Regions from separate parts of the Micromonospora palythoicola genome, predicted to be linked through region 1. Evidence: riboswitches for the same ligand, from Rfam matches in the RefSeq annotation. Region 1 holds a riboswitch; the other holds the start of a gene.
What was found. A riboswitch is a leader RNA that binds a small molecule or an ion and turns the genes downstream of it on or off. The one in region 1 is predicted to bind cobalamin.

Region 2: another riboswitch for cobalamin. It lies ahead of V5O40_RS19950 (ribonucleoside-diphosphate reductase subunit alpha); the one in region 1 lies ahead of metE (5-methyltetrahydropteroyltriglutamate--homocysteine S-methyltransferase).

What each region holds. Positions count from the first base shown of each region.
Region 1 is NZ_JBAGKI010000003.1:153,446-160,942, reverse strand. It holds gene V5O40_RS02730 (hypothetical protein) at 1-409, shown strand, start outside; gene metE (5-methyltetrahydropteroyltriglutamate--homocysteine S-methyltransferase) at 520-2,757, opposite strand; cobalamin riboswitch at 2,869-3,079, opposite strand; gene V5O40_RS02720 (dihydrolipoyl dehydrogenase family protein) at 3,260-4,681, opposite strand; gene V5O40_RS02715 (hypothetical protein) at 4,683-5,240, opposite strand; gene V5O40_RS02710 (TetR/AcrR family transcriptional regulator) at 5,481-6,089, shown strand; gene V5O40_RS02705 (alpha/beta hydrolase) at 6,178-6,912, opposite strand; gene V5O40_RS02700 (ferredoxin reductase family protein) at 7,129-7,497, opposite strand, start outside.
Region 2 is NZ_JBAGKI010000048.1:28,804-36,300, forward strand. It holds gene V5O40_RS19930 (FecCD family ABC transporter permease) at 1-24, shown strand, start outside; gene V5O40_RS19935 (ABC transporter substrate-binding protein) at 50-1,036, shown strand; gene V5O40_RS19940 (ABC transporter ATP-binding protein) at 1,033-1,824, shown strand; gene V5O40_RS19945 (ribonucleotide-diphosphate reductase subunit beta) at 1,908-2,903, opposite strand; gene V5O40_RS19950 (ribonucleoside-diphosphate reductase subunit alpha) at 2,939-5,311, opposite strand; cobalamin riboswitch at 5,454-5,658, opposite strand; gene V5O40_RS19955 (hypothetical protein) at 5,838-6,299, shown strand.

The sequences.
Region 1 (7,497 bases):
CGGCGGCACCGTCGCCGGCACCCCCGCCGTCACCTACCACGACGGCCAGTACGACGTCTTCGCCCGCAGCCCACGAGGCGTGGTCTACCAGAAGACCTGGCGCGGCACCTGGAGCGACTGGAAGAGCATCGGCGGCATCGTCGACGGCGGACTCGGCGCCGTCCACGCCAACGGCGAACACCACGTCTTCGGCATCAGCCCCAGCGGCCAACTCAGCCAGAACACCTGGCGAAACGGCAGCTGGCTCGGCTGGGAATCCCTCGGCGGCACCGTCGCCGGCACCCCCGCCGTCACCTACCACGACGGCCAGTACGACGTCTTCGCCCGCAGCCCCGGCGGCACCGTCTACCAGAAAACCTGGCAAGGCACCTGGAGCGACTGGAAACACATCGGCGGCACCCTCGGCTGACAACACTCGTCGGTGCTGAAGCCGGTTGGCCGGCACGGTTCACCCCGTGCCGACCAACCGGTCCTTTCGAGAGTTCCGCTCAGATCGGCCAGCGATCGGACCGGTACGGATCAGCTCCCGCGTACCTCGGCGGCGGCGGCGACCAGATGCCGCAGGGACGCCTCGACCTCCGGATAGCCGCGCGTCTTGAGGCCGCAGTCCGGATTCACCCACAACCGGCGGGCCGGCACGGCCGCGACGGCCCGGCGCAGCGCCTCGATCACCTCGTCGCGCGACGGCACCCGGGGCGAGTGGATGTCCCAGACCCCGGGGCCCACACCCCGGCCGTAGCCGATCGCGGCCAGGTTATCGAGGACCTCCATCTTGGACCGGGACGCCTCGATGCTGGTGACGTCGGCGTCGAGGGCGTCGATGGCACCGATCACCTCGCCGAACTCCGAGTAGCACAGGTGGGTGTGGATCTGGGTGTCGTCGGCGACGCCGCTGGTGGCCAGCCGGAACGCCGCCACCGCCCAGTCCAGGTACGTCTTCTGGTCGGCCCGGCGCAGCGGCAGCGTCTCCCGTAGCGCCGGCTCGTCGACCTGGATGACCCGGATACCGGCGGACTCCAGGTCGCGGCACTCGTCGCGAAGGGCCAGCGCGACCTGGTCGGCGGTGTCCGCGAGGGGCTGATCGGTACGGACGAACGACCAGGCCAGGATGGTGACCGGGCCGGTGAGCATGCCCTTGACCGGTTTGCTGGTCAACGACTGCGCGTAGGTGGACCACTCGACGGTCATCGGTGCCTTGCGCGACACGTCGCCGTAGATGATCGGCGGGCGTACGCAGCGGGAGCCGTAGGACTGCACCCAGCCGTGCCGCGTGGCGGCGAAACCGTCGAGTTGCTCGCCGAAGTACTGCACCATGTCGTTGCGTTCCGGTTCCCCGTGCACGAGTACGTCCAGACCCAGCTGTTCCTGCAACCGGACGACCTGCTGCACCTCCGCGCGCATCCGGGACGCGTAGCCGGCGTCGTCGAGGCTGCCGGCCCGGTGCGCGGCGCGGGCCCTCCGTAGCTCGGCGGTCTGCGGGAACGACCCGATCGTGGTGGTCGGCAACTCCGGCAGCCCCAGTCGTTCCTGCTGCCGGGCGGCCCGGGTGGGATAGTCGCCGCGCTGCCGGTCGGCCGGGCGCAGCGCGGCGAGGCGGCCGCGTACGTCGTCGTGACGCCAGCCGGCCGGGGTGGCCGGCAGGGGCGCGGGCAGCGCGGTGGTGCCGTCGCGCAGCGCGCGGCCGAGCACGACGATCTCGTCGACCTTCTGCCGGGCGAACGCCAGCCGCTCGGACAACCGGGGGTCGAGGTGGGTCTCGGCGGACAGGTCGACCGGCACGTGCAGCAGCGAGCAGGACGAGGAGACGGCGACGTGATCTGCCAGCCCGGTGACCGTCGCGCCGGCCGCGACAGCGGCCCGCAGGTCGGTACGCCAGACGTTCCGACCGTCGACCAGGCCGGCGACGATGGTCTTGCCGCCAAGTGGGCCGGCGGCGGCGAGACGGTGCAGGTTGCCCGCCCCGGCCACCAGGTCCAGACCGACGGCGTCGACCGGGGTGTCCAGCAGGGCCGGCAGCGCGTCGCCGAGGTCGCCGAAGTAGGTCGCCACGAAGATCCGCGGCCGGTGCGTGAGGTCGCCGAGCCGGGTGTAGGTGCGGCGCAGGGCGTCGATCTCGGCTGGGCTGCGGTCGCCGGCGTAGGCGGGCTCGTCCAGTTGCACCCAGCCGACACCCGCGTGCGCCAGCGCGGCGAGAATCCGGGCGTACGTCTGGACCAGGTCGTCGAGCCGGGCGAACGGGTCGACGCCCTTGGCCAGCAGCAGGAACGTGGCCGGCCCGACGAACACCGGCCGGGTGGTGACGCCCAGGTCGCGGGCTTCGGCGTACTCGTCCAGCGCCTTCGCCGGGTTGGCGGTGAAGACGGTGTCCGGGGCGATCTCGGGCACCAGGTAGTGGTAGTTGGTGTCGAACCACTTCGTCAGCTCCAACGCCGGCTCGGCGTCGACACCCCGTGCCATGGCGAAGTAGGTGTCCAGCGCGGACAGGCCCAGCCGGGCGAACCGGGCCGGGACCGCGCCGACCGCGACCGCCGTGTCGAGCATCTGGTCGTAGTAGGAGAAGGTGTTCGACGGGATCGCGTCGAGACGGGCGTCGCGCAGCGTCCGCCACACCTGCGCCCGGAGGCCGGCGGCGGTGTCGGCCAGAGCCTCGGCGTCGATGGTCCCGGCCCAGTACGCCTCGACGGCCTTCTTCAGTTCACGGTTCGCGCCGATGCGTGGGTAGCCGAGCACGGTGCTCTGCCCGAATACGGTACTCACCAAGGGTTCCTTCCCTCGAAGTGTCCGGCGGACACGGGAGGGAAGACGGGTACGCCTCGGGTACCGGCTTCCGCCCTGGTCCTCCCACGGGACCGCCGGCGACGCACGCCGGCGGCGTGCGCAGCACTGGCAGGTCTTCGGACTCGCGGGCATGACACCAGGTCGCCTACTGGCCGTCGCTTCCCAGACCTCACGGTCCAGTGCTCTGTTGACGGCGGTCGTTCCCGTTCACCGCTGCGGGGCAGTCCCGGATTCGCACCGGGTTCCCTCTTACGACGCCCCACCCACCCGGGCGGGACGAACCAGCACCACCGGCCATCGTACGGGCCACACCGCCGGCTGGGCCCGAGTGCCCGGCCTGCGGGACGGCGAGCAGGCCGGGCACGGGTGAGCAGTGGTTGAGCACAACGTTCGATCTGTGTCGACGGCTCGGGGTTGCGTCGGCGATACCGGACCGCGTCGATCGGACATGAACCGCGGCGGTGGAGCACTCGACTGGCCGTCAGCGGCCGTACGTCTCCAACAGCCGCAACCAGACCTCGCTGACGGTCGGGTACGCCGGCACGGCATGCCACAGTCGGTCGAGCGGGACCTCGCCGACGATGGCGATCGTCGCGGCGTGGATCAGCTCCGCCACGTCCGGACCGGCGAGGGTGCAGCCGACGATCACCTTCCGGTCCTCGTCGACAACCATCCGGGCATGCCCCTGGTAGCCATCGGCGTGCAGGGTGGCTCCGGCGACCGCGCCCAGGTCGTAGTCCACGACCCGGATCCGCAGCCCGGCCGCCTCGGCCGCGGCTGCGGTCAAGCCCACCGACGCGACCTCCGGGTCGCTGAACACCACCTGCGGCACCGCACGTTCGTCGGCCGTCGCGGCGTGCCGCCCCCACCGGCCGTCCTCGACCCTCTCACCCTTGGCCCGGGCCACGATCACATCGCCCACCGCGCGCGCCTGGTACTTGCCCTGATGGGTCAGCAGCACCCGCCGGTTCACGTCACCCGCGGCATACAGCCACCCACCGCCACCGATCACGCGCAACGTGTCGTCGACCGCCAGCCAGGCACCCGGCACCAGCCCCACCCGGTCAAGGCCGATGTCCTGGGTGTTCGGCGTCCGGCCGACCGCCACCAGCACCTCGTCCGCCTCGACCCGCTCGCCGTCGCGCGTGGCGATGTGGACGACCCCGCGATCGTCGCGGTCGACGGAAACGGCCTCCGCGCCGACGCGTACCGACACACCGGCCTCGCGCAACGACTCCCTGACCAACTCGCCCGCGAACGGTTCCGTCGACGGGAGCACACCGTCACGGGCGAGCACCTGCACCGAAGACCCCAGTGCGGCGAACGCGGTCGCCATCTCGGTCGCCACCACGCCACCACCGATGATGGCGAGCCGACGGGGAACCGACCCGGCCGCGGCGGCCTCGCGGCTGGACCACGGCGCGGCCGCACGCAGACCCGGGATGTCCGGCAACAGTGCGCTGCTGCCGGTCGCCACGACCACCGCATGCCGCGCGGTCAGCCGGGTCGTGACACCGTCGACGCCGGTCACCTCGACAACGCGGGCAGAGCCGATCCGCCCCTGACCACGGTGCAGGGCGATACCGGCTGACTCCAGCCAGGAGACCTGTCCGTCGTCCCGCCAGTGCGATGCGAAGGCGTCGCGCCGGCCGAGCACCGCAGCCGCGTCCAGGTTGCCCGTCGAAGCCTCCCGGGCACCGGGCAACTGGCGAGCGGCCCGCAACGCGGACGCGCTGCGCAGCAACGCCTTGGTCGGCATGCAGGCCCAGTAGGAGCACTCGCCACCGACCAACTCCCGCTCGACGATGGCGGCGGTCAGCCCGCCCCGCACGACCCGGTCGGCAACGTTCTCCCCGACGGGGCCGGCACCGATCACGACGACGTCGTACTCGAGTGAGGTCATGTCAGCTGCCCTTCGCGGCACGGCCGAGGCGGACAGCCGCGATCAGGAAGAAGATGGCGCCGGGAATGGCGTAGCCGGCCGCGTTGATCAGCGACGGGTTGTCCGCGGCGGCGGCCACGACGAAGGACCCACCAGCCAGAACCGAGATGCCACCGCTGATGATCATCGGCCACTGGCCGCCCATCCGCCGACGGGTGACACCGACGACCAACTGGACCAGACCGGCGGCGATCGCCCAGGCACCCCAGACCCGTAGGACAGCGGGAACACCGGACGCGCCGGCCACACCCACTCCGACCGCCGCGACGAGGCTCACCGCGATGTTCACATACAGCAGGGCCGGCGAGCCGGTGGACCTTGACGAACGAAGGTCGAAGATGGCCGCGCCCACGTCGAACAGCGGGTAGAGCACGAACAACGCCACCGCGAGGGGACCGATCTCCCTGGCGGTCGCGATCGTCACGCCCGCCCACGCGATGGCGAACACGAAGCGGACGAAGTACAGCCGCCGCAGGGCGGCGGCAGCCTCGGAGATACCGGGGGCAGCAATGGTGGTCACGGGTGACCCTTTCAACGGAGAGGTGGGAGACCGAACGTTCTGTCTCTAAAGCATGCCAGGGTGAGGCCTGGCTCGTCAAGACCGAACGTTCTGTCTTTGCCTGCGCCACGAACGATCATCACGCCGTCCGTGTCGACGGCGCTTGCCGACCTTGGTCGCCTTCCCATTCGATGTGGGGTCGCTGAGCCTGAGGTCGCTCGCTTCCCTCAGACCGAACGTTCTGTTCGCTAGGGTTGCGGCATGACGCGCGGCAAACCCGACACTCGGCCCTCTGAGGCGCGCCTCCGGCTTCTCGCCACGGCGACCAGGATCTTCTACTCGGAGGGCATCCACTCCGTCGGCGTCGACCGGATCATCGCCGAGGCGAAGGTGACCCGGGCGACCTTCTACCGGCACTTCCCGAGCAAGGACGACCTCATTCTCGCCTACCTGCGTGAGATCCACGAGATGGAGCGCGGCACGGTCGACGCGGCCATCGCCAACAACTCGTCGCCGGTCGACCCGCTCCTGGCCATTGCCGGCTCCATCACCCGGAACATCCAGGCCCCCGGCTTCCGTGGCTGCGCCTTCCTGAACGCGGCAGCCGAGTATCCCGACACGGAACACCCCGTGCGCCAGGAGATCATCGCCCACCGGCAATGGTTCCTGGACACGCTCAGCACGCTGATGGCCCAGGTTGATCCGGACACCGCGGACCCCGCCGCACGCCGTTTCGTCATGCTCCGCGACGGCGCCATGGCAGCCGGCTGCCTCTTCGACCCCGCGTTGGTGTCCGAGACATTCCTGCAGGGCGTCGAAGACCTGCTGCGGACCACCGCCGACCGACGGTCGACCGGATCCGTCGACTGACGGTGTCGCGGCCACCGAGCCGGTTGCGTGCCTGCCCGGAACCGGTGCGCCGAGGTCGGGTGCCGCGGCCCGGATCGCCCCGGTCCGGCTAGCGTAGGTGCCGGGCGAAGAACCGGCCCGCGTCCTCCCCCGCGTACCAGGGCACACCGGTGTGTCCGCCCATGTTGGCGTGCAGCGTCTTCTGCGTGGAGCCGAAGGCGTCGAACAGCTCCAGCGCCGCCTGCCGGTCGTTGCCCTCGTCGTCCCACTGCAACAGCACGTGCAGCGGAATGGTGACCTGCCGGGCCTGTTCGACGATGAGGCGCGGGATGAAACTTCCGGCGAAGAGACCGGCGGCCACGATCCGGGGCTCCACCACCGCGAGTCGGACACCGACCGAGATCACTCCCCCGGAGTACCCGACGGGGCCGCCGATCTCGGGCAGCGACAGGAGGCAGTCCAGGGCAGCCTGCGATTCCGGGACCGCCCGGTCGACGAGCGGGAGGACGAGAGCGTCCACGATCTCGTCGCTCACCGCCTCGCCCGCCGCCAGCACCCGGTGCAGGTCGGCGCGGGCCTGCTCGGCGGCGGCCCACCGCGGCCGGTCACCGCTGCCGGGCAACTCGATCGCGGCGGCGGCGAAGCCATCCGCTGCGGCGCCCCGGGCCCGCGCCACCAGACGGGGGTACATCCGGCCCAGCCCCAGTGGCGGGTGACCGAGCAGGATCAGCGGAACCGGCGCGGTCGCGAACGCGGGTGTCCACAGGAAACCGGGGACGTCGTCGAGCGTGAACGCGCGTTCGAAGACGCCGTCGTCGAGGTGTCGTTCGGAGGTGAATCGCATGGTCGTGCCTTTCGGGAGTGCGTATGAACGGCGCTCCCGGACGACCTACCGCCCGACCGTGACCCCGCAGGGGAGCACCCATGTCGAAACGTTCACGGGTACCACCTCCTCGGTCTCTCGCACGGCCTTCGGGCAAACTAGCAGCGGGCCGTCACGGTCCGCCACGGGGTTTCCGCGCCCCTTCCGCTCGCCTCGCGCCCTGTCGGCCGGTGAGGTTCACACCCCCAACCGGAACGCCTCGACATGCTGTTGGCGGGACGGAACCCGCAGGGCGCGCAGGCTACGTCGCACGGTGCCGGCCATCGCCGCGGGACCGCACAGGTAGACGTCGCGCTCGGCGATGTCGGGGACCAGGTCGCGCAGGCTCTCCGGGCTGAACGGCTGGCTGCCGTCGGCGGTGCGACCGGTCAGCAGGTGCAGACGGGCGCCCCTGGCCTGTGCCAGATCGCGCAGCTCATCGATCAGTACCGCGTCGGCGGGCGTGCGGGCCCGGTAGAGCACCACGACGTCTCCGGTCAGTTCCGGGTCCTCCAGCAGCGCCCGGATCGGAGTGACGCCGATGCCACCGGCGATCAGCAGGCTGTT
Region 2 (7,497 bases), on a different contig from region 1:
CGTCTGCACGCCACCGGCGCCTGAGCGCCCGATGAGCCGAGGAGCACCGATGAAGGCAACCCGTCTCGCCGTCACCGCGGCCACGACCGTTCTCGCGCTGCTGGTCGCCGCCTGCGGCGGTGCCGCCGACGAGCCGGGCACAGCCGCCCCGGGATACCCGGTCACCGTCACCAACTGCGGCGTGGAGGTGACCTTCGACGCTACGCCGGAGCGGGTGGTGCTGCTCAAGAGCGCGGCCGTGCCCTACCTGCACGCCCTGGGCGTGATGGACCGGGTCACCGCCCGGGCCGGGCGGTACCCCAGCGAGTACTACGACGCCGCGACCCTCGCCGAACTGGACCGCATTCCGCTGCTGACCGACAAGACCGACACCAGCGGCCACCTGCAGATCTCCAAGGAGGTGGTGATCAGCCAGGAGCCCGACCTGGTGCTCGGTGAGGTCGACAACCTGTCCCGCGACACCCTCTCGGCGGTGGACATCCCGCTGCTGGAGGAGCCGGCCATGTGCCCGGACAACACCGCCACCCCCAGCTTCGACGACATCTACCGCCAGATGGAGACCTACGGTCGGGTGTTCGGCCGCGGGACGGAGGCGGCCATGGCGGTCGACGCGCTCCGGCAACGGATGTCGAAGATCCAGGCCGGAGCTTCGGCGGCGTCCGGCCGTACCGCCGCCGTGCTGTACCCGACCGTCGGCGGCGGCACCACGTACGCGTACGGCACCGCCAGCATGGCCCACCCGCAACTTGAGGCCGCCGGCTTCCGCAACGTCTTCGGTGACACGCCGGAGCGGGTCTTCGAGGTCACCGTCGAGGAACTGCTCGGCCGCAACCCCGACGTGCTGATCCTGCTCCACAGCGACGGCGACCCCGCCGCGGTCGAGCAGGGCCTGACCGGTCTGCCCGGCGCCGAGAAGCTCAACGCGGTACGCGACGGCAACGTGCTGACCCAGCTGTTCAACTTCACCGAGCCGCCGACCCCGCTGTCGATCGACGGCCTGGAGCGGATCGTGCGACGGTTCGGGGCCGGCTCGTGATCCAGGCGACCCGGGTGTCCTGGCGCTACGGCGCCAACCCGGTGATCGACGGGGTGAGCGTCACCGCGCGACCCGCCCGGGTGCTCGGGCTGATCGGCCCCAACGGCAGCGGCAAGACCACGCTGCTGCGGCTGCTCTACGGCGCGCTGCGCAGCGGCACCGGACGGGTCGCCGTGGACGGTGACGACCTGGGCGCGCTGCCGCCGCGGGAGGCCGCGCGCCGGCTGGCCGTGGTGGTGCAGGAGACCGGCGGCGAGACCGCCCTCACCGTGGCCGAGCTGGTGCTGCTGGGCCGTGGCCCGCACCTGACCACGTTCCAGCGCACCGGCCGGACGGACCACGAGATCGCGGCGCAGTGCCTGACCCGGGTCGGTGCCGCCCACCTGGGATCCAGGGCGTTCGCCGGCCTCTCCGGCGGCGAACGCCAGCGGGTGCTCATCGCCCGGGCGCTGGCCCAGCAGGCCACCCACCTGCTGCTCGACGAGCCGACCAACCATCTCGACATCCGCTACCAGCACGCGATCCTGCGGCTGGTACGCGACCTCGGCACCTGCGCCGTCGTCGTGCTGCACGACCTGAACCTCGCCGCCCGCTACTGCGACGACCTGGTGCTGCTCGGCCAGGGTGGAGTCGCCGCCGCCGGCACCACCGAGCAGGTCCTCGACCCCGCCGTTCTCGAAGCCGTCTACGGCATCGGCATCCAGCGCCTCGACCTCGACGGCACCATCCACCTGCTGTACCACCCGACCGACCGGCCCGTCGTCGACAGGACCGCCAGCCGGGTCTGAGACCGGCCGGCGGGTCGGGGCGGCCCGGCGGTGATCGACAGGATCAGCGCCGAGCCGGACCCGGTCAGTGGCCTGGACCGCCGTCAGAAGTCGTCGTCGAAGGCGACCGTGCCGGAAACCCCGACCTGGTAGGCAGACACCCGTCGTTCGAAGAAATTGGACAGCTCCTGCACGTCCTGCAACTCCATGAAGGCGAACGGGTTCTTCGACCCGTACAGTGGCTCGATCTCCAACTGTGCCAGCCGCCGGTCGGCGACGTGCTGGAGATACTCGCGCATGTCGGCCAGGGACAGCCCGGACACACCCTGTTCGAGCAGGTCGGCGGCGAACTGCACCTCGCACTCGACGGCCTCGGCGAGCATGTCGCGGACCTGCTGGCGCATCTCGTCGTCGAACAGGTCCGGCTCCTCGGCACGTACGGTGTCGACCACGTCGAAGGCGAAGGCCATGTGCATCGACTCGTCCCGGAACACCCAGTTGGTGCCGGAGGCCAGACCGTGCAGCAGCCCCCGGGACCGCAGGAAGTACACGTAGGCGAAGGCGCCGTAGAAGAACAGTCCCTCGATGCAGGCGGCGAAGCAGATCAGGTTCAGCAGGAACGCCCGCCGGTCCGCGCGGGTCCGCAACTCCCGCAGCTCGAAGATCGAGTCGATCCACTTGAAGCAGAACTCGGCCTTGCGGGCGATCGACGGAATGTTCTCCACCGCCGCGAACGCCGCGAACCGCTCCCGCTCGTCCGGCACGTAGGTGTCCAGGAGGTTCAGGTAGAACTGGACGTGCACCGCCTCCTCGAACAGTTGCCGGGACAGGTAGAGCCGGCCCTCCGGCGAGTTGACGTGCTGGTACAGGTTGAGCACGAGGTTGTTGGCGACGATGGTGTCGCCGGTGGCGAAGAACGCCACCAGCCGGGACACCAGGTGCTGCTCCGCCGGGGAGAGCTTGGCCAGGTCGGCGAGGTCGGAGTGCAGGTCCACCTCCTCGACGGTCCAGGTGTTCTTGATGGCGTCCTTGAACCGGTCGAAGAACTGCGGGTACCGCATCGGCCGCAGGGTCAGGTCCATGCCGGGGTCGAGCAGCATCTGCCGCTGGCCGGTGTCGGGTTCGGAAACGGTGGTCACTGGCACGCCTCGCAGCTCTCGGGGTTCTCCAGGGAGCAGGCCAACGCCTCGTCGTCGCTGACCGCGAGGACCGGTTTGATCGCCGGGGTGACGGTGACGGTGGCCTGCTGGATCCGGGTCGCGGGCCGCGACCGCAGGTAGTAGGTGGTCTTCAGCCCGGCCTTCCAGGCGTACAGGTACATCGAGGAGAGCTTGCCGATGGTCGGCGCGCTCAGGAACAGGTTCAGCGACTGCGACTGGTCGATGAACGGGGCCCGGGCGGCGGCCAGGTCGATCAGGGCCCGCTGCGGCAGCTCCCACGCGGTCCGGAACAGCTCCCGCACGTCCGCCGGCAGCTCGGCGATGCCCTGCACCGACCCTTCGGCCCGCTTGATCTGCTCCCGGATCGGTGCCGTCCACAGCCCGCGCGCCTTCAACTCCCGGACCAGGTACGTGTTGATCTGGAGGAACTCACCGGACATCGTCTCCCGCTTGAACAGGTTGGACACCTGCGGCTCGATGCACTCGTAGCACCCGGCGATCGAGGCGATGGTGGCGGTCGGCGCGATCGCCACCAGCAGCGAGTTCCGCAGGCCGTGGCGGGCGACCCGCTCCCGCAGCGCGGTCCACCGCTGCGTCTGCGTCACCTCCGCGCCCCACAGGTCCGGATGCAACTCACCCTTCGCGGCCCGGGTTTCGGCGTACGCGGGATGCGGGCCGAACCGCTCGGCCAGGCCCGCCGACGTCTCCAGCGCGGTCAGGAAGATCTCCTCCTGCACCCGGGTCGACAGTTCCCGCGCCGACGCCGAGTCGAACGGCAGCCGCATGGTGAACAACGCGTCCTGCAGGCCCATCAGCCCGAGCCCGACCGGTCGCCAGCGCGGGTTCGACACCGCCGTCTGCTCGGCCGGGTAGTAGTTGATGTCGATCACCCGGTCGAGGAACACCACCGCCGTGCGTACCGTGGCGCGCAGCTTCTCCCAGTCGACGCCGTCGGCGGTGACGTGCGCGCCCAGGTTCACCGAGCCCAGGTTGCACACGGCCGTCTCGGTGTCGCTGTTGACCTCCAGGATCTCGGTGCACAGGTTCGACAGGTGGATCGTGTTGCCGGGCGCACCGGTCTGGTTGGACAGCCGGTTCGCGGCGTCCTTGAACGTCATCCACCCGTTGCCGGTCTGCGCGAGCGTACGCATCATCCGGCCGTAGAGGTCGCGGGCCTTGACCGTCCGGACGGCCTTCTTCTCGGCCGCCCGGTACGCCTCGTCGAACGCCTCGCCGAACAGGTCCGGCAGCTCCGGCGCGTCCGACGGGTCGACCAGCGACCAGTCACCGTCCGCCTCGACCCGCCGCATGAACTCGTCGGGGATCCAGTTGGCCAGGTTCAGGTTGTGGGTACGCCGGGACTCCTCCCCGGTGTTGTCCCGCAACTCCAGGAACTCCTCGATGTCCGGGTGCCACGGCTCCAGGTACACGCAGGCCGCGCCCTTGCGCCGGCCGCCCTGGTTGACCGCCGCCACCCCGGCGTCGAGGGTCTTCAGGAACGGCACGATGCCGTTGGAGCGGCCGTTGGTGCCCCGGATCAACGCGCCCCGACCGCGGACCCGCGACCAGGAGATGCCGATCCCGCCGGAGAACTTCGACAGCTTCGCCACCTGGTGGTAACGCTCGTAGATCGAGTCGAGTTCGTCGCGCGGCGAGTCGACCAGGAAACACGACGACATCTGGGTGTGCCGGGTGCCCGAGTTGAACAGCGTCGGTGAACTGGGCAGATACGCCAGGCTGGACATCAGCCGGTAGAACCCGATCGCCTCGCCCGGCGTCTGCGACAGCCCGCAGGCCACCCGCAGCAGCCAGTACTGCGGCGTCTCCACCACCAGCCGGGTCTGCGGATGCCGCAGCAGGTAGCGGTCCGCGACGGTGCGCAGTCCGAAGTACTCGAACCGCAGGTCACCGTCCGGGTCCACCGCGTCGTCCAGCTTGCGCGCGTTGCGGGCCACGAACGCCGCGGTCGCGTCCCCGATCAGCCCCAAGCCGTGCGCGTACCGGATGGACTGGCTGAAGCTGGCCACCTGCTGCCCACGGACCTCCTTGTCCACGTACGCGGCCAGCAGCCGCGCCGCCAGCTTCGAGTACTGCGGCTCCGCACCGATCAGCTCGGCGGCCGTCTGGATGGACAGCTTGTCCAACTCGGCGGTGGTGGCACCGTCGTACAGACCGCTGATGGTCTTGGTGGCCACCCGCAGCGGATCGACCTCGTCGAGGTCGGCCACCCACCGCTCCACCGCCCGGACGATCTTGTTCACGTCCACCGGTTCCGTGGCGCCGTCGCGCTTGCGGACCTGCATCACCTGCCGGCGCTGCTCCGACACAGCTGGGCCGGAGGCCGCCATCTCCCGCACGACCGTCACGTCTCTCTCCTCGCGCCGTCACCGAGGGCCTCGGACACGCGGGAGGACGCCACGGGATCCGCGCAGGCGGCACGGCCCGTTCATGGCGTCGACCGTCCCACGCGGCCTGCGGCCGCCGCCCACGAGTGCGGGCGGCGTGCTGGCAGGTCTTCGGACTCGTGGGCGTGCTCGCGCGCTCCTACTGGCCGTCGCTTCCCAGGCCGGAGCCCAGTGCTGTGTGACGGCTGTCGTTCCCACTCACCGCTGCGGGGCAGCCCCGGATTTCCACCGGGTTCCCTCTTGCCTCGACCGCCCCGGATGGGCGCCGAACCAGCTACGGGTGACACCATATATGGGTGGCCCACGAACGCAAGACACCAGATGGTGTGTCGGCGTGTCCGTGCAACAGACGTCACATCCGGTGGTCCCCGCCGCCGAGCCTGGCTGCTCCTCTGCGGGTCAACTGCGACGTGACGCCTGTGGAAGCACGCTCCACGGTCGACGGACCGTCTTCTGCCATCCTGGCGGCATGAAGCCCAACCTGGAGAGAATCCCAGGGAAGCAGGACCGACTCGCGGAGGAGATCCTCGCCCGCGCGCCGCGACGCATCGAGCAGAGTTTCCTACGCTCCCTCGACCCCACCAACGCGCTCGCCCTCGGCCGCTACGGCGCCCGCCTCGCCACCCTGGCGCTGCGGCAGAACTCCGTCGATCTGCTACGCCGCTCAGTGCTGGCGACCGGCCTCGCCCGATATCTGGCGTCGGACGACGACCGGGACTTCATGGTGGCTCTGGCGGTGCCATGGATCGTGGCACAACAGCTCGGAGAAGACCCGGCCGAGGTATTCGCCACGGTCGGCGACAGCCTGCCGGACGGGCCGGTCGCCAGACTGCTCCAAACCTTCGGTGCCCGTACCGACATCACCCTGGAAGCCTTCGGCTGGGAAGTGGTGACAACCGCCGAAGGCCCGGACTTCCGGCCGGCGTACTGATCACCGGAGCACCTTGGGATTTCGGTCTACCCGGGCCGACAGCCTGAGCGATGGCGAGGGTGTGCGCGGGAGCTTGGCTTTCTCAACGGCACAGCCTACGGAATGGGAGTGTCGGCACGCGGCACATCGCACAGTCCACATGTGCAGATGGAGGTCGAGGGCCTACGCCGGGTCGCTTTCGGTCCAGGCCGTATATCGCAGGCTCTGAGCAGCTCACGCTCGTCCACCAACCCCGACTTGTGGGACACGCGACCATAAACCGCAAGGTCATCCTTCATTCGCGTCCGGAGGAGCGAAAGGTATCGCTGGCAGGCGCATAGGAGTATCGCTTCCCGTTGATCCGTCGGAGACACCTTCAGTCTCTCTCTGAGCGCCATCGGTAGGACGCGATCGTCGCTACTGGTCAAATTACGTCTGATTGCGGAGAACAAATTTCGAGTAGCGGCTGGCAGGAGCAGACCATAACCCTTCTCGAAGTACCAATCGTCCATGGCCGCATCCAATGCTCGCCGATCAGCCTCTCGCATCGAGGGCGCATGCTTCGGCCTCAGCGACCCCGTCACCTCCCATAATGCGGCATAAGCCTCGAAGAGGCGCTCTGCAAGCTTCATACGTAGTTGCCTGCGGTGATTGTGGGCTACCCACAGGCCGACCACTGTCACAGCAAGGGCAGCCAGGGCCACGTAGAGCTGGGCTGGCGAGGTCGACATGAATCACCCCTCGATGCTCACGACAGGTCGTCGTGCTTCAGGCCGTCATGCGCTGAAGGTACTCGATGGGTCACAACCTGAATCGCTTGCGAGACGCGACTGACGCCTGTCGAAGCGTGAAGCATTCGCTCTCAGAATCAATACGCGGCGCGCGGCGGTCACGGCGGCGACGGAAGCCCGCCATCCGGGCTGCCGGCATGCAGGACCACCGGCGCAGCGAAATGCACGTCCTGCGGCACACCTGCGCCTCGGTACTGCTGAACCCAGCAAGAGCATCAAGGCCCTGTCGACGTACCCGGGCGACGCCGACCCCGGATTCACCCTGCGGGCCTACCCCCACCTGGTGTCCACCAGTGAGGACCGCACCCGCCAGTTCATCGACAAGGCGTTCGTCGACGACGGGCCGCCGATGACGAACCCGAAGCCCCTGACGGCCTGATCATGGTTCAACGCCTACCGCAGGTGCCGGAAGTGCGGGTCACGGCACC